3 regions of the Vibrio ponticus genome follow, and region 1 is predicted to be linked to each of the others. Evidence: predicted binding sites of a transcription regulator. Region 1 holds the regulator's gene; each other region holds the start of a gene.
The links. The regulator MetJ, encoded in region 1, represses methionine synthesis genes. The targets are predictions, from matches to a motif close to TTAGACNTNTANANGTCTAA.

Region 1 (5,125 bases):
CTTCGATGGCACGATCTTGCAGATGGCTCAGTGCGCCGCCTGCAATTTCTGCGGTATAGGTGAGGCGCAGGCAATGCTGATCATCTTGCGCTTCATACGCCAAAGGCTCGAGCTGTGCGCGGGTTAAGCCAGCTAACGTCTCTTGAGAGAGACGCAAGAAGTCGTGCCCTGATGAGAAGTGCAGTTCAATCATTAACACTTCATCAAGTGAAGAAATAATTTTTGCACCGCGACCAGAAGCCAGCACACGTTCAATACGCGTCGAGCCGGATTCAGGCTCGTAACTGCAACGCAAATGACAATCCATGGTGCTTTGCGCGACAGGCTGTAAGGTGCGGCTATGCAATACAGGCGCAGCAAGACGAGCAAGTTCACTGGCTTCATCAAGACGCAGTAGTGGCAGTAGGCAAGCATCAGCGACGAGGCGTGGATCTGCGCTGTAAACGCCAGCCACATCACTCCAAATGGTCACACGAGAGACTTGAGCGAGTGCGCCAATCACGGTTGCTGAGTAGTCAGAACCATTACGACCCAGCAGCACAGTCTTACCTTGTTTGTCTTGCGCCATAAAGCCAGTGATCACCACGCGGTGATGAGCATGTTGCGCGAGAACTTCTTTGAGTAGTGGGTAAGAAGCGCCGCGGTCAACTTCTGGTTGTGTACCTGCTTCAGCACGTAGAAATACACGCGAGTCTTGGGCGCGAGAAGGCAGCTTATTTTGGTTAAGCAGGGCAGCAAGCAGGCGTGAAGACCAGCTTTCGCCATGACCTAATACACAAGCTTGTTCGATTTCACTCAGTGGCGCAGTCAGCTCACCAAGTAATTTAAATTCATCATTCAGTTGAGCAAGTAACGGCTCTTTGCTCTCTCCTTCAAGCAGTTGCTCGATTAAATCTGTCTGAAACTTCTTTAACTCTTGTAGTGCTTCATGGGCAAGGCGACCATCTTTGTGTAAGCCATCAATAAACTCGATCAGCTTGTTGGTGGTTTTGCCGGCTGCGGAGACCACAATCAAATCGTCTTGCTGCGAGTATTCTTTAAGAATATTGACTACGCGGCGGTAGCATTCTGGATTTGCTAAACTGCTGCCACCAAACTTGTGCAGCTGTCTTTCCACGCTCATTTAGTTGTCCTCCGCTGCCACATTAAAGGCTTGCTCTAAATCGCTAATTAAATCTTGTACATCTTCCAGCCCTACCGAAAGGCGCAGCAGCTGTTGAGATACGCCAGCTTCCGCTAAGGCGGCTTCACCCATCGCTCGGTGCGTCATTGATGCTGGGTGGCATATTAAACTTTCCACACCGCCAAGGGATTCAGCCAAAGAGAATAGCTTAAGCGCGCTAACAAAAGTTTTAAGCTGCTCAAAACTGCCAGCGAATTCGAAACTGAGCATCGAGCCAAAGCCAGATTGCTGTTTTAGCGCAATCTCATGCCCAGGATGCTCCGGTAGGCTAGGGTGGTAAATTGTGCCGACACTTTGGTGATTTTGCAGATAGCTAAGGATCTCGCGAGAGCTTTCTTCATGCACGCGCATACGTGCGCCTAAGGTGCGTAGACCACGCAGTGTCATATAGCTATCAAATGGGGTGCCCGTCGCGCCAATGCAGTTGCCCCACCAAGCAAGCTCTTCTGCGTGTTGCTCAGTTTTGGTGATAACAACGCCGCCGATTACATCAGAGTGACCGTTGATGTATTTGGTGGTTGAGTGAATAACAAAGTCAGCGCCAAGTTCCAGAGGCTTTTGGAATACGGGTGTCAAAAAGGTATTGTCGACAGCTACTAAGGCATCAACCGCATGGGCTTGTTCACATAAAGCCGCAATATCGACCACGCGTACCAGCGGGTTAGAAGGGGTTTCAACCAGCACCAGTTTTGGTTTTTGCGCTAACGCTTCAGCAAGCGCGACCGGATCGGACTGGTCAACAAATAGAACTTTGAAATCGCCTTTTTGCGCGCGGGTATTAAACAATCGATAGCTGCCGCCATAGCAATCATGCGGCGCTACGATCAAATCGTCAGGTCCGAGAAAGGCGGTTGCCCACAAGTTCAATGCGGAAGTGCCACAGTTAGTAATTACCGCGCCTTTGCCTGATTCTAATTCAAACAGAGTTTGTTCCAACAAGCCGCGATTTGGGTTGCCTGAGCGGGTATAATCATATTTAGGCACTTCGCCAAATGCAGGGAAACCGTAGTTGGTAGAAAGATAAATTGGTGGAACCACGGCATGGTGTTGAGTGTCAGACTCGATGCCAGTGCGAACCGCAATAGTAGCAGGCTTGTGGGTGCTCATAAGTGTATCCTTCCAGAACAATAGTGACTTGTCAGTTTGAATGCGATATATCTACACAATCAGCATTGATACATCACGTTCACAATCCATTCACGCTACTTTACTGTTGTTAAACTGAGACGTCAACACATCTAGACGTCTATATGTCTTTGCTTGTAGCCTTAAAAGCCGCTAAAATTAGACTTTGCAAAAATTACTGACTAACAATAACGAAGGTGCGCAATGGCAGACTGGAATGGCGAATACATTAGCCCATACGCTGAGCATGGAAAGAAAAGCGAACAAGTAAAGAAGATTACTGTTTCAATTCCATTGAAAGTATTAAAGGTGTTAACCGATGAGCGTACACGCCGTCAAATTAACAACCTACGCCATGCAACGAACAGTGAACTGCTATGTGAAGCATTTCTGCATGCTTACACAGGTCAACCGTTGCCAACAGATGAAGATCTACGTAAAGACCGCCCAGATGACATCCCATCAGAAGCTAAGCAGCTTATGACCGAAATGGGCATCGAATTTGAAGCGTTCGACGAATAATTGTTAGCGTATTCTTGCTGCATCTGAATTAAAGCACCAGTTCAGATGGTGAGAAAACCAGAACATAAAAAAACCGCAGTTCATTAGCTGCGGTTTTTTGTTTTAGAGCGCCCATACTTCAATTTGTCATTCCATAGAGCGCGCAGCGCGAGTAGGGAATCTTGTTTTCTAGATTAAACCAGAGATCCCCAACTCGTTCGTTCCTCACTCTTGAGGATGACAAAGTAAGGTATATCCATAGAGCGCCCATACTTCAATTTGTCATTCCATAGAGCGCGTAGCGCGAGTAGGGAATCTTGTTTTCTAGATTAAACCAGAGATCCCCAACTCGTTCGTTCCTCACTCTTGAGGATGACAAAAGTAAGGTATGTCCGTAGAGAGGCGAAGCCGAACGTTCGCGAATCCGTAAGCCTCGTTTTTACGAGGCGTTCCGTGTACCCACTTCCGTAAGCCTCGTTTTCACGAGGCGTTCCGCAGTCCCGCATCCGTAGCGCAGCGTTCCGCTACGCCATATACCCCTCAGGCATCTCAATACGCGCTACACCAGAATCAACTGCAGCTTGCGCTACCGCTTTTGCTACGCGTGGCAGTAAGCGGTGATCCATTGGTTTTGGAATAATGTACTGCGCGCCAAACTCCAGCGCTTCAACTCCAGCAGCTTTAAGTACTTCGGCTGGAACAGGCTCTTTGGCTAGCTGGCGAATTGCTTCTACCGCAGCAAGCTTCATCTCATCGTTGATTTCGCTTGCACGCACATCTAATGCACCACGGAAGATAAATGGGAAACATAAAACGTTGTTAACTTGGTTCGGGTAATCACTGCGACCAGTACCCATAATTAAATCATCACGGACTTGATGTGCCAATTCCGGTTTGATTTCTGGATCTGGGTTTGAACAAGCAAACACGATTGGTTTGTCTGCCATTAGCTTGAGATCCTCTGGTGGTAGCAGGTTAGGACCCGATACGCCTAAGAAAATATCCGCACCTTCAATCACATCTTCTAGCGTGCGTTTGTCAGTGTTATTAGCAAATAGCTTTTTGTATTCATTCAGATCATCACGGCGAGTGTGGATCACGCCTTTACGGTCAAGCATGTAGATTTTTTCACGCATTGCACCGCACTTGATTAGCAGTTCCATACACGCCACTGCGGCAGCGCCTGCGCCAAGGCAAACAATGGTTGCGTCTTCTAGCTTCTTGCCTTGCAGTTCAATCGCATTGAGCATGCCCGCAGCCGTAACAATCGCGGTACCGTGCTGGTCATCGTGGAAAACCGGCACGTCACAACGTTCAATCAACTGTTTTTCAATTTCAAAACAGTCTGGGGCTTTAATATCTTCAAGGTTAATACCGCCAAAGGTATCAGCGATATTGGCGACGGTATCGACAAACTCTTCGATAGTGCGGTGTTTTACCTCAATATCAATCGAGTCTAGACCTGCAAAACGCTTGAACAGTAGCGACTTACCTTCCATTACTGGTTTTGAAGCCAGAGGACCTAAGTTACCCAAACCAAGAATTGCCGTACCGTTTGAGATCACCGCGACCATATTACCCTTGGACGTGTACTTGTAGACGTTATCTGGGTTTTGCGCGATTTCGCGTACAGGCTCGGCGACGCCAGGGCTGTATGCGAGTGCTAGATCTTTGGCTGTTTCGGCAGGTTTGGTTAGCTCGACTGAAATTTTCCCAGGTACTGGGTTGGCATGGTAATCAAGCGCTTGCTGACGGAACAGTTCTTCGGCGGTGTATTCTTGTGATTGGTCATCTGACATGGTGTTTTGTTTCTCGTTATCGTTGGTTGTTAAGCAAAAGTTATTCTATACCCATAAAGTCAAGCTGCATAGGCAAGAATGCGATTGGTGTAACCATTATGTCGGTTTGAGCGTCTGATAAGACCAGATAGCTCACAAATTTGCATTTAAGCGGCAAATAGCGAGGGAAGGAGAAGGGAAGAGGTAAATAGCAGGCAAGAAAAAAGGACGCCTGAGCGTCCTTTTTATAATCGGTATAAAAGTAGTAATTACTTCTTGCCGCTTGATAGAGCACCGAAACGCTTGTTGAAGCGATCAACACGGCCGCCTGTATCAACGATACGTTGCTTACCAGTGTAGAATGGGTGGCACTTGTCACATACGTCTAGGTGGATTGACTCTTTACCTAGAGTAGAGTTGAACTCGAAAGAGTTACCGCAAGAGCAAGTAGCTTGTACTGCTTTGTATTCTGGGTGAATACCAACTTTCATGGGAAAACCTCAAATAGGCCGTGTCGCCATCCGATTCTAAGCCGGAC
Region 2 (5,125 bases), 3.1 Mb from region 1:
AGTAGCGAAGTACACACGCCCACCGCTCGTGAGGCATTGTTAACATACACCACTGGGTGTTGGTAATTCTGTTCAATCTTCACCGCAGTATGCGCTTTCGATGTGGTCGCGCCGCCAATCAATAGCGGCAAGTCAAAATCAAGCCGCTCCATTTCTTTGGCTACATGCACCATCTCATCCAACGATGGGGTAATCAGTCCAGAGAGACCGATAATATCGACATTCTCTTCTTTGGCGACTTTGAGAATCTGTTCACACGGCACCATCACACCGAGATCGATAATTTCATAGTTATTACACTGCAAAACCACGCCAACGATATTCTTACCAATATCGTGCACATCGCCCTTCACCGTTGCTAGTAGGATCTTACCATTTGAGCTGCCCGCTTGTTTTGAGGCATTGATGAATGGTTCTAAGTGTGCAACCGCCTGCTTCATTACTCGAGCAGACTTCACAACCTGCGGAAGGAACATCTTACCTTCACCAAACAAGTCACCGACCACGTTCATACCATCCATCAGTGGACCTTCAATCACCTCTAATGGTTTGGATGCATTGAGGCGAGCCTCTTCTGTATCTTCAACGATAAACTCGGTAATGCCTTTTACCAATGCATGCTCGAGGCGTTTTTCAACCGCCCAACTGCGCCACTCCAGCGCAGCAGCATCTTCCTCTTTGCCGACCCCCTTACCAGCATACTCTGCCGCAATATCAAGCAGACGCTCTGTGCCATCATCGCGGCGATTAAGCACAACGTCTTCGACTGCCTCACGCAGTTTATCTAGCACGTTATCGTAAATCTCTAACTGACCAGCATTAACGATGCCCATATCCATACCGTTTTTAAAACAGTGATAGAGGAACACCGCATGAATCGCTTCACGTACATAGTTATTGCCACGGAACGAGAATGACACGTTTGAGACACCGCCAGAGATCATCGCATGGGGTAAATCGCGCTTAATATCCGCTACTGCCTCGATAAAATCGACTGCATAGTTATTGTGTTCTTCAATGCCGGTCGCGACGGCAAAAATGTTTGGGTCAAAAATGATATCTTCTGGTGGGAATCCAACCTCATCGACCAAAATACGATAAGCATTGGTACAGATCTCTAACTTACGTTCACGAGTTTCCGCCTGACCAACTTCATCAAATGCCATCACCACGACAGCGGCGCCAAAGCGACGAATGATCTTTGCCTGCTCAACAAACTTCTCTTTGCCTTCTTTAAGAGAAATCGAGTTAACCACCCCTTTGCCTTGAATGCATTTAAGACCTGCCACGATCACTTCCCATTTAGAAGAGTCGACCATGATTGGCACTTTGGAAATTTCCGGCTCTGATGCACACAAATTAAGGAAGCGAATCATACAGGCTTCAGCATCTAACATGCCTTCATCCATGTTGATGTCGATGATCTGTGCGCCATTCTCGACTTGCTGTCGAGCAACATCTAACGCTTCATCATAGAGTTCTTCTTTGATCAAACGTTTAAAGCGCGCCGAACCCGTCACGTTAGTTCGCTCACCAACGTTCACAAACAGCGTCTCTTTCTCAATCGTGAGTGGCTCTAGCCCCGATAAACGGCAAGCAACCGGAAGATCGGGTAAAGCACGCGGCGTAACGCCTTCCACTGCCATCGCCATATGGCGAATATGCTCAGGCGTGGTACCACAACAGCCACCAATTAAGTTAAGGAAACCACTTTGCGCCCACTCTTTAACATGCTCCGCCATATCTTCAGGAGAGAGATCATATTCACCAAAAGCGTTTGGTAGACCAGCATTAGGGTGAGTTGAAACAAACGTTTCAGAAATGCGCGACAGTTCCTCAACGTAAGGACGCAACTCATCCGGACCAAGAGCACAGTTAAGACCAAAGGAAATCGGTTTAACGTGACGTAGGGAATTGTAGAAAGCTTCTGTGGTTTGCCCCGAAAGGGTACGACCAGAGGCATCAGTGATCGTACCGGAAATCATTACCGGTACTTCAACATCCAACTCTTCTAAAACACTATCCACCGCGAAGGCACACGCTTTGGCATTCAAGGTATCGAAAATCGTTTCAATCAGAATCAGATCAGAGCCACCTTTGATTAGTGCGCGAGTTGATTCTGAATAAGCTTCGACAAGCTCATCAAAAGAGACATTACGATAACCAGGATCGTTAACATCGGGTGAGATAGAACAGGTACGGTTAGTTGGACCAAGTACGCCAGCAACATAACGCGGCTGCTCTGGCGTTTTTGCCGTCCACTCATCTGCCGCTTGGCGAGCTAATTGCGCTGCGGCAAAGTTAATTTCTTCACTAAGGCTCTCCATGTCATAGTCAGCCATAGCGATAGTTGTCGCGTTAAACGTGTTGGTTTCAAGAATATCCGCACCCGCTTCTAAATAAGCATTATGGATATCCTTAATCAAACCTGGCTGAGATAAAACCAACAGATCGTTGTTGCCTTTAAGATCGCAGTGCCAGTTGGCAAAACGGTCACCACGATAATCTTGTTCTTCCAGTCTGTAGTCTTGAATCATGGTGCCCATACCACCATCGATCAGCATAATACGTTGCTTAAGCTGCGCTACTATCTGTTGTCTTAACTTGCTTCCCACAATACAGCCTCATTCCTTTGTTTGTACTCCCATCCTATCACAGAGAAAAAAGGAGTCTAGACGTCTAAAAAACTAAATTACTGACAATCAATTGATTAAATAGTGTTTGCCATTTGCCACACTTAGGCACAAAATTCTTATTTACAATTTGTAACATAAGAGTCCCATCATGTCGGTCTACTACACTCTTTGCTTTTTATCCGCCGCGGCAATGTTAATTGCCTTTATAAACAGCAAAATAGGTAAGATGCAAACCACCATTGCGATTACCGCCGGTTCGATGATGCTGTCATTGCTCATCTTGATCGCGGGTCAAAATGATTGGTTCCAACTCACTGAAATTGCATCCAGCACCATCGCCAGTATAAATTTTGAAGATTTCTTACTTAAAGGCATCCTCGGGTTTCTGCTCTTTGCCGGTGGTCTTGGCATTAAGCTCTCCAACTTAAAAGACCAAAAGTGGGAAATTACCGTTTTAGCGCTTGGCGCGACTCTCTTCTCCACTTTCTTTATCGGTTTTGCACTTTACGGATTCTGCCAAATCATCGGAATTCACTTTGAACTGGTCTACTGCCTTCTCTTCGGCGCTCTAATCTCTCCCACTGACCCCATCGCGGTTCTTGCCATTGTCAAAAAGCTAAATGCACCAAAACGCATCTCTACGCAAATTGAAGGGGAATCACTATTCAATGATGGTTTCGGCTTAGTTATCTTCGTCACTATTTACACCATCGCCTTCGGTAATGAAGCACCAACAGTGGGCAGCGTAAGTATGCTGTTTTTACAAGAAGCGGTCGGCGGCATTGTTTATGGTTTCGCGCTAGGTCTAATTTTCCATTATCTGATTAGTGCCACTGATGACCACTCCATGGAGCTACTACTGACTATCGGTATCCCAACCGCTGGTTATGCGTTTGCTGAAGTACTGCATGTGTCAGGACCGCTTGCGATGGTGGTATCAGGTATCATGATTGGTAACTGGACACGCTACATCGGTTTTTCAAAAGAGAGTGAAGATCACCTCGACCACTTTTGGGAATTGGTCGATGAATTCCTCAATGGCTTACTGTTCTTGCTGATCGGTATGTCGATGCTGCTGTTTGAATTCCACAAAGAAGACTTCATCCTAATGGCATTTGCCATTCCATTGGTGCTGACGGGACGTTACTTAAGTGTCTTCCTTTCATACATCGGCTTTAAACGTTACCGAAGCTACAACTCTTGGTCGATTCGTATTCTTACATGGGGCGGGTTAAGAGGTGGACTAGCGCTAGCAATGGCACTATCGATTCCGGCAGGTATTTGGGTCATTCCCGATAAGCTCATCGACGTGAAAGAGATCATTCTCGTCATGACCTACTCAGTGGTTGTTTTCTCAATCCTAATTCAAGGATCAACCATTACCCCTATGATAGAGAAAGCCAAACAAGAAGAAAAAGAAGCTCAAAAGAGCGAGTAAATCTCAGATGAAATAATAAAGGCAGCCATTTGGCTGCCTTTATTAGTTAAAGAGGTTGTTGGTCAGCTTTTAGATCATGGTAGCCCAAAAGGAACATGGCAACCCAAAAGCTATATCAACGGATTAATGCTTCACTTTTGCGGCTTGCTGTTCTTGCCAAACTTTACGTAGACGAACAGTCACAAAACCAAGCAGTGCAGTAACCAAGGTGATCACCGGCGCAGCCATTAACCCCATCGTGACCAATTTGCTGATGTTTTCAGGCAGCAGCGGCAACAACATACCAAATGAGCAAAGTAGTAATGTCCATAAGATAGCGCTCAGCCAAGCAAAATAATGGAACTTGTTGACCTTATTCGCACGCATACCCATCATCAGCGGCAATAGAGAACGAACTACAGGAACGAATCGCGCACAAAATAGAGCAACGAGACCATGCTTACCCAACAGCACATCAACTTGCTGTAGACGTTTCTGCGGTACCGCGTTCACCCATCCTTGAACTTTAGGTAGGCGATTTAACCAACGTCCTTGCACATAAGCAGCCCAACTACCCAGCGCCGCACAGGTCGCGATTAAAACCAAAATTAATACTGGGTCGAGCACACCAACTGCCGCTAAGGTACCCGATAACACCACAACGCTATCACATGGGAATGGCGCAGCAGGAATAAAACCACTTTCTAAGAAAATCAGTGCACCTACAACGAAATACACCATAACTGCGCTGCCTGGAGACATCAGCGTAGTAAAGTCTTGATGCCAAAGCGCCATCAAAACATCAATAATTGAATCCAACATTTTGTAACCTCATAAACCAAATCAAATAATATTTAAGCGATTGAGGGTCTATGTCGGCTATGGATGAAGCGGTAAATCAAGTTTGACTCATAGTAACCCTTTGCTCGAAAAGCGGTACTACCATCAATATAACGATAGTAAGAGGAGCTAAGCGCACTATTCAATGCGTAGATTGAGTCAGTAACAGGCAAAAAAGAAGCGGTTTGATTTTGCCGCTCAGTTGATTTAACAAGGTAGCGACTAACAAGGC
Region 3 (5,125 bases), 1.9 Mb from region 1:
ATCTGATCAACAATGCGTTGGGGCTGCACACTTACGCTGCCAAAGTGCATGGTGGAAAAATCAAATCGAAGAATGAAATCCGCATCGCCAGCGTATTTAAACACGCGCCGGAGCCTTTGCTACGCATGCTCGTTGTACACGAATTAGCGCATTTAAAAGAAAAAGATCATAACAAAGCTTTTTACCAACTGTGCTGTCATATGGAACCGGACTATCATCAATTAGAGCTGGATGCTCGCCTGTTTATGATTTACCAAGATATTAAGTAACGACCCTTATGAGTAATAAAGAGACTTCGCGCTCAAAGCACAAGCCACACAACAGCACTCCAAATAAGTCGACACGTAAGTCAAAAGGCAACGCTGCCAGTGCAACAAAAAGTGCTGAGAAAGCCAAACCAGTGAGAACTAAGCCAGCGAGAGCGTCTAAGAGTGCCGTGAAGCAGAGCAATCCTAAGCAGAGCAACTCTAATCAGAGTAACCCTGAGCAGACTAGTTCGATGCTGGTGACGACCGTGGCGGGAAAAGCAGGGCTGCATAAGCGTAACCTACACCAAGGTCGTTATGATTTTGAGCGTTTGGTAAAAGCACTACCAGCACTTGAAAAGCATGTGGTACTTAATCCCAAAGGTGAGCAAACCATTCGCTTTGATGACCCGACGGCAGTCAAGCTTTTAAACCGAGCTCTGCTTGCTGAACATTACAGTGTCACACAATGGGATATTCCTCAAGGCTACCTTTGTCCGCCAATTCCTGGGCGCGCGGATTATATTCACCGTCTAGCGGAATTGCTGCTCAATGAAGCGCCAAAGCTCAACCATAGTCTAGTTAAAGCGCTTGATATTGGTGTCGGCGCTAACTGTATTTACCCAATTGTCGGGGCAAGCCAATATGGCTGGGAGGTTATCGGCAGTGATGTTGATCCTATCTCGGTAGATAACTCAAACCAGATCGCGCAAAACAACGCTGTACTTACAGGTAAAGTGGCGTGCCGTTTACAAAGCGACAGTCGCCATTTCTTCAAGAGCATCATTGAGCCGAATGAATTTTATGACGTGACGACCTGTAACCCTCCGTTTCATGCTTCGCTTGAAGAAGCGCAGCAGGGTACAGAGCGCAAACTGAATAACCTCAATGCGCACAAAGCCAAACGTGGTCAGGTGAAAGTTGAAAAAGGCACTCAGACTAAAGCGAGTAAGCCGACACTTAACTTTGGTGGTCAAAAGGCTGAGCTGTGGTGCCCGGGCGGCGAAGCTGCATTTGTGAAAAACATGGCATTTGAAAGCCGTGAATTTGCTACTCAGGTATTATGGTTTACGACCTTAATCTCGAAAAAAGATAATGTTCGTTGGTTGCGCAAAAATCTCGAAAAAGCCGGTGCAAAAGAGGCAGTAATTGTCGAGATGAGCCAAGGGCAGAAGATTAGCCGCTTTGTGGCGTGGAGCTTTAAAGATAAAGCTGAGCGTGCAAAATGGTTGGCGGTGAAGTCTAATTAATTAGTTAACTAATTATTGACCATGTTATGTTATTGAAACCCGCCGATGTGCGGGTTTATTTTTGCCAGCTTAAGCTGATAATTCTGCGCGCTTGCGGTATTTCCTGCCTTGATTTCTAATCGAACTAGAGATTGTAGGATCTGAGCTTGAGTGCCAAATTGCTGCTGTGCACTGATCAATCGCGTTCTTGCTGGTTCAAAATAGCCATGGGCGATCTCTAATTCAACCAAATGGAACAGTGTTCGGAAGTCATCTGGTTGATAGCTTAAAGAGCGACGGAAGTACTCGATCGCAAGCTCAGTATCTCGCCCTTTGAGCGCACAGTAAGCGGCATTGGCGTAACTACTGGCAATATGCGGGTAGGATGGGTTCGCTGTCGCGCGCACAAAGTATTGATTGGCGCGCTGGTATTGTTGTTGACTGCAAAGGAAGACCGCATAGTCATTTAATACATAGCTGTTGTCGCGATGATAGTAGAGCGCGGTTTGATAGGTTTGCCGCGCTTTTTCTGGTTCGTTGACTTGCTTAAAGTAATCGGCTTGCGTAAGCAAGGTTCGGTAGTACTTGGGAGCGTGCTGTAAGGCTTTATCGAGATTTTCTTTAGCTCTGCTGAGGTTGCGCTGTTTGAGATAGCCTTTGGCAAGCTCGATACGCGCATCCGCTTTTTGCTGGTGGGAAGGCATTGAATCAGTGATAGGCTCGCTGGCACATCCAGCTATTAGCGCTAATGCTAATACGCTTACCGTCACTAATCTTACTTTCATCTTCACCTCCTAATTGGTTGAATTTGAGTATATCGAGCACAGGGTAAGATTGAGTTTCAGTTGTGAATGGGGTAAATCGAGTCAGGTCAAAAAAGACCAACAGAGTTGGTCTTGGTGCTTGTTGCTTAAACTAGCTGGCTTGTGCCTAATCGTCTTTGGTGAAGTTCGCTTCACTAAAGTGTTCCAAATCGAAAGGTGTTTGCTGATAAACACAGTAGTTAAGCCAGTTAGAAAACAATAAATGTCCATGACTGCGCCAACTAGCACGCGGAGGGTTGTCTGGGTTGTTGTTTGGGTAGTAATTGATTGGGATCGCAGGCTCCATACCTTCGCTAAGATCGCGAACATATTCATTGTGCAACGTGTGAGAGTCGTACTCCGGATGCCCGGTGACAAACACATTACGTTTGTCTTTGGTCGCTGCCAGATAGACGCCCGCCACGTCGGATGTCGCGAGAATATCAAGGTCGGTATGCTCAGAGAGGTACTCTGAGGAAAAATCCGCATAGCGTGAGTGTGGCGCTAAAAACTCGTCATCAAAACCGCGCAGTAGTGGGCTAAGCGGATTGACGGTTTGGTGTTTATAAACGCCAGAAAGCTTCTCTTTACGAGTACGCTTAGGCAAATTATAGAGCAGCTTCAAACCAGCTTGTGCCGCCCAGCAAACATAAAGGGTTGAGGTGACATGCTCTTTTGCCCAATTCATGATGTTCTGCAGATGTTCCCAATAAATCACATCTTCAAATTGCACTAAGCCAAGCGGCGCTCCGGTAATGATCATGCCATCAAAGTTGCGCTGCTTTACCATTTCAAATTGGCGATAGAAAGTATCCAGATGCTGAGTCGGCGTATTCTTGCTCGGACGATTATCGATTCGAAGCAGTTCAATATCCACTTGCAGCGGGCTATTCGATAGTAAGCGGAGAAATTGAGTTTCCGTCTCAATTTTTTTTGGCATCAGATTAAGGATCAATACTTTCAGCGGGCGGATATTCTGCGTCGCGGCGCGTGTTTCTGACATCACGAAGATGTTCTCTTCACGTAGCACGTCAGTGGCTGGTAGTTGATCGGGGATCTTGATCGGCACGGCTTTCTCCCTAAAGCAGTTTTTTTTGGACGTCTATACATCCAAACTTACAACAATCATTTTAAGATGTCGACAGCAAATTTAATTTACCTTAGACGAAGTAGTAAACCAAGCCAAGGTAACGACGCGAGATCAAATACCTCAACGGTGAGTTCTATGAGAGTAAAAACGTCAGATGAACGAGTTAGCGATAACAATGTGGCTGGTTTATACTGCGCCTCCTCAATTTAATTAGTTGGTTGTCTTTTCACATTATGCCGAAGCTTATTCTTATCCGTGGTTTACCTGGTTCGGGTAAAAGTACCCTAGCGAAAACGTTCCAAGCTCAGCACTTTGAGGCGGACATGTACTTTATTGATAAAAATGGCGAGTACCGATTTAATCCTACTTTGTTAGAAAAAGCGCATGCATGGTGTAAGCAGCAAACCGAGCAAGCGCTGCGCAGAGGAGAGGACGTGGTCGTCGCCAATACCTTTGTTCGTCGCTGGGAGATTCAGCCATACTACCAGTTAGCGAGAAAGCTCAAAGTCGAGTTTGAGATCATCGAATGTCATGGTGAATATGGCAGTATTCATGGTGTCGAGCAGAGCGTGATCGAGAAGATGCGCGCTAAATGGCAAGAGTGGCGGGTATGAGGGGGAGAGGCGAGAAAGCGAGAATTGAGATCTGAGAAGGGGAGAATTGAGAAGGTAGATCTGAGAGGCGAGATCTGAGAGTCAAGAAATGAGAAACGAGAAGAAGGGTGACGAGTGCCACCCTTGATGGTTTAAGCTTTGACTTTTTGTCGTTTGAGCGTCCAGATGGCAATTGCTAGCCACACTATGGCTTGAATCCATAATTGAGTGTAATACGGCGCAGCTTGCTGCCAAGTAGCCCCCATCTGATTCAAGGCTAAAAAGCCTTGGATGCCCGGGGTACTTGGGAAGAGATTCGCAAGCCAGACGATAATGCTCGGGATTGAGCCGGTCGGCCAAATAAATCCGGCACTAAAGACCAGCGGCATCGAGCTAATCAGTACGACCAAGGTGACCAGCTCTCTACGTGGTAAAATCGCACCAAGCCAAATGCCAATCGCACATGAGGCTAATAGGAAAGGCAGCAACATTGCCAATAGGGCACTGGCTTGAGCCAATTGACTGACGCCATGCATGGTAAAGCTAGCGCCGAAATAGTACATGCTGAGTAGATAGTAAATTGTCACCAGCACTATGCTGCGCACTGCGATGAGCTTATACGCCGGAGTGCTAGTCCAGTAACCTTTGCCGTGCTTCTGCGTTCCACCCATAAGCCCTGATGCCATGGCTAATGTTTGTTGTAAGATCAGCACAAACACCGCAGGTACCACATAATCCACATAGCCCATGCGCGGGTTAAATGTTGGCTTCATATTAAGCTGCGTCGGAGAGTATTGTTTAGCCGCTTGCTCTATCGGTGTGCCGTCCATAACCAATCGACTGACGGTGGTTTGCGCCGCTAACGTGCCGCCTGCTTGCGCCAAGCCTTCAACAATCGTCCCGTAAACCAGAAAATAAGAAGCGTCACCAGCATAAGAGAGTGTCGGGCTTTTACCTAACAACAGGTCTTTATAGAAATGCTCAGGAATCACCAATATTCCGCTGATTTCGCGGGCTAAAAACGCCTCTTTTGCCGTTGCAATGGTTGAGTCTCGTTGTACGATCTGTACTTGCGGAGTGGCATCAACCATACGTTCTAGTCGATAACTGGTCTGGCTATGATCTAAGTTAACCACACTGATTTTTTGCTCCCTTGGCGTCTGAT

Region 2: metH (methionine synthase) is a predicted target of MetJ. The motif match lies at 2,664-2,683, and genes of this name have one in related genera.
Region 3: metA (homoserine O-acetyltransferase MetA) is a predicted target of MetJ. The motif match lies at 3,372-3,391, and genes of this name have one in related genera.

The regions. Positions count from the first base shown of each region.
Region 1 covers NZ_AP019657.1:3,071,705-3,076,829, forward strand. Annotated here, with positions in the region: gene GZN30_RS13880 (bifunctional aspartate kinase/homoserine dehydrogenase II) at 1-1,123, opposite strand, end outside; gene GZN30_RS13885 (O-succinylhomoserine (thiol)-lyase) at 1,124-2,290, opposite strand; gene metJ (met regulon transcriptional regulator MetJ) at 2,513-2,830, shown strand; gene GZN30_RS13895 (malic enzyme-like NAD(P)-binding protein) at 3,334-4,608, opposite strand; gene rpmE (50S ribosomal protein L31) at 4,857-5,078, opposite strand.
Region 2 covers NZ_AP019657.1:580-5,704, reverse strand. Annotated here, with positions in the region: gene metH (methionine synthase) at 1-2,615, opposite strand, end outside; gene GZN30_RS00010 (cation:proton antiporter) at 2,785-4,074, shown strand; gene GZN30_RS00005 (DedA family protein) at 4,198-4,875, opposite strand.
Region 3 covers NZ_AP019657.1:1,187,330-1,192,454, forward strand. Annotated here, with positions in the region: gene GZN30_RS05245 (M48 metallopeptidase family protein) at 1-269, shown strand, start outside; gene rlmF (23S rRNA (adenine(1618)-N(6))-methyltransferase RlmF) at 278-1,495, shown strand; gene pilW (type IV pilus biogenesis/stability protein PilW) at 1,525-2,259, opposite strand; gene metA (homoserine O-acetyltransferase MetA) at 2,405-3,346, opposite strand; gene GZN30_RS05265 (ATP-binding protein) at 3,601-3,981, shown strand; gene GZN30_RS05270 (ABC transporter permease) at 4,113-5,125, opposite strand, start outside.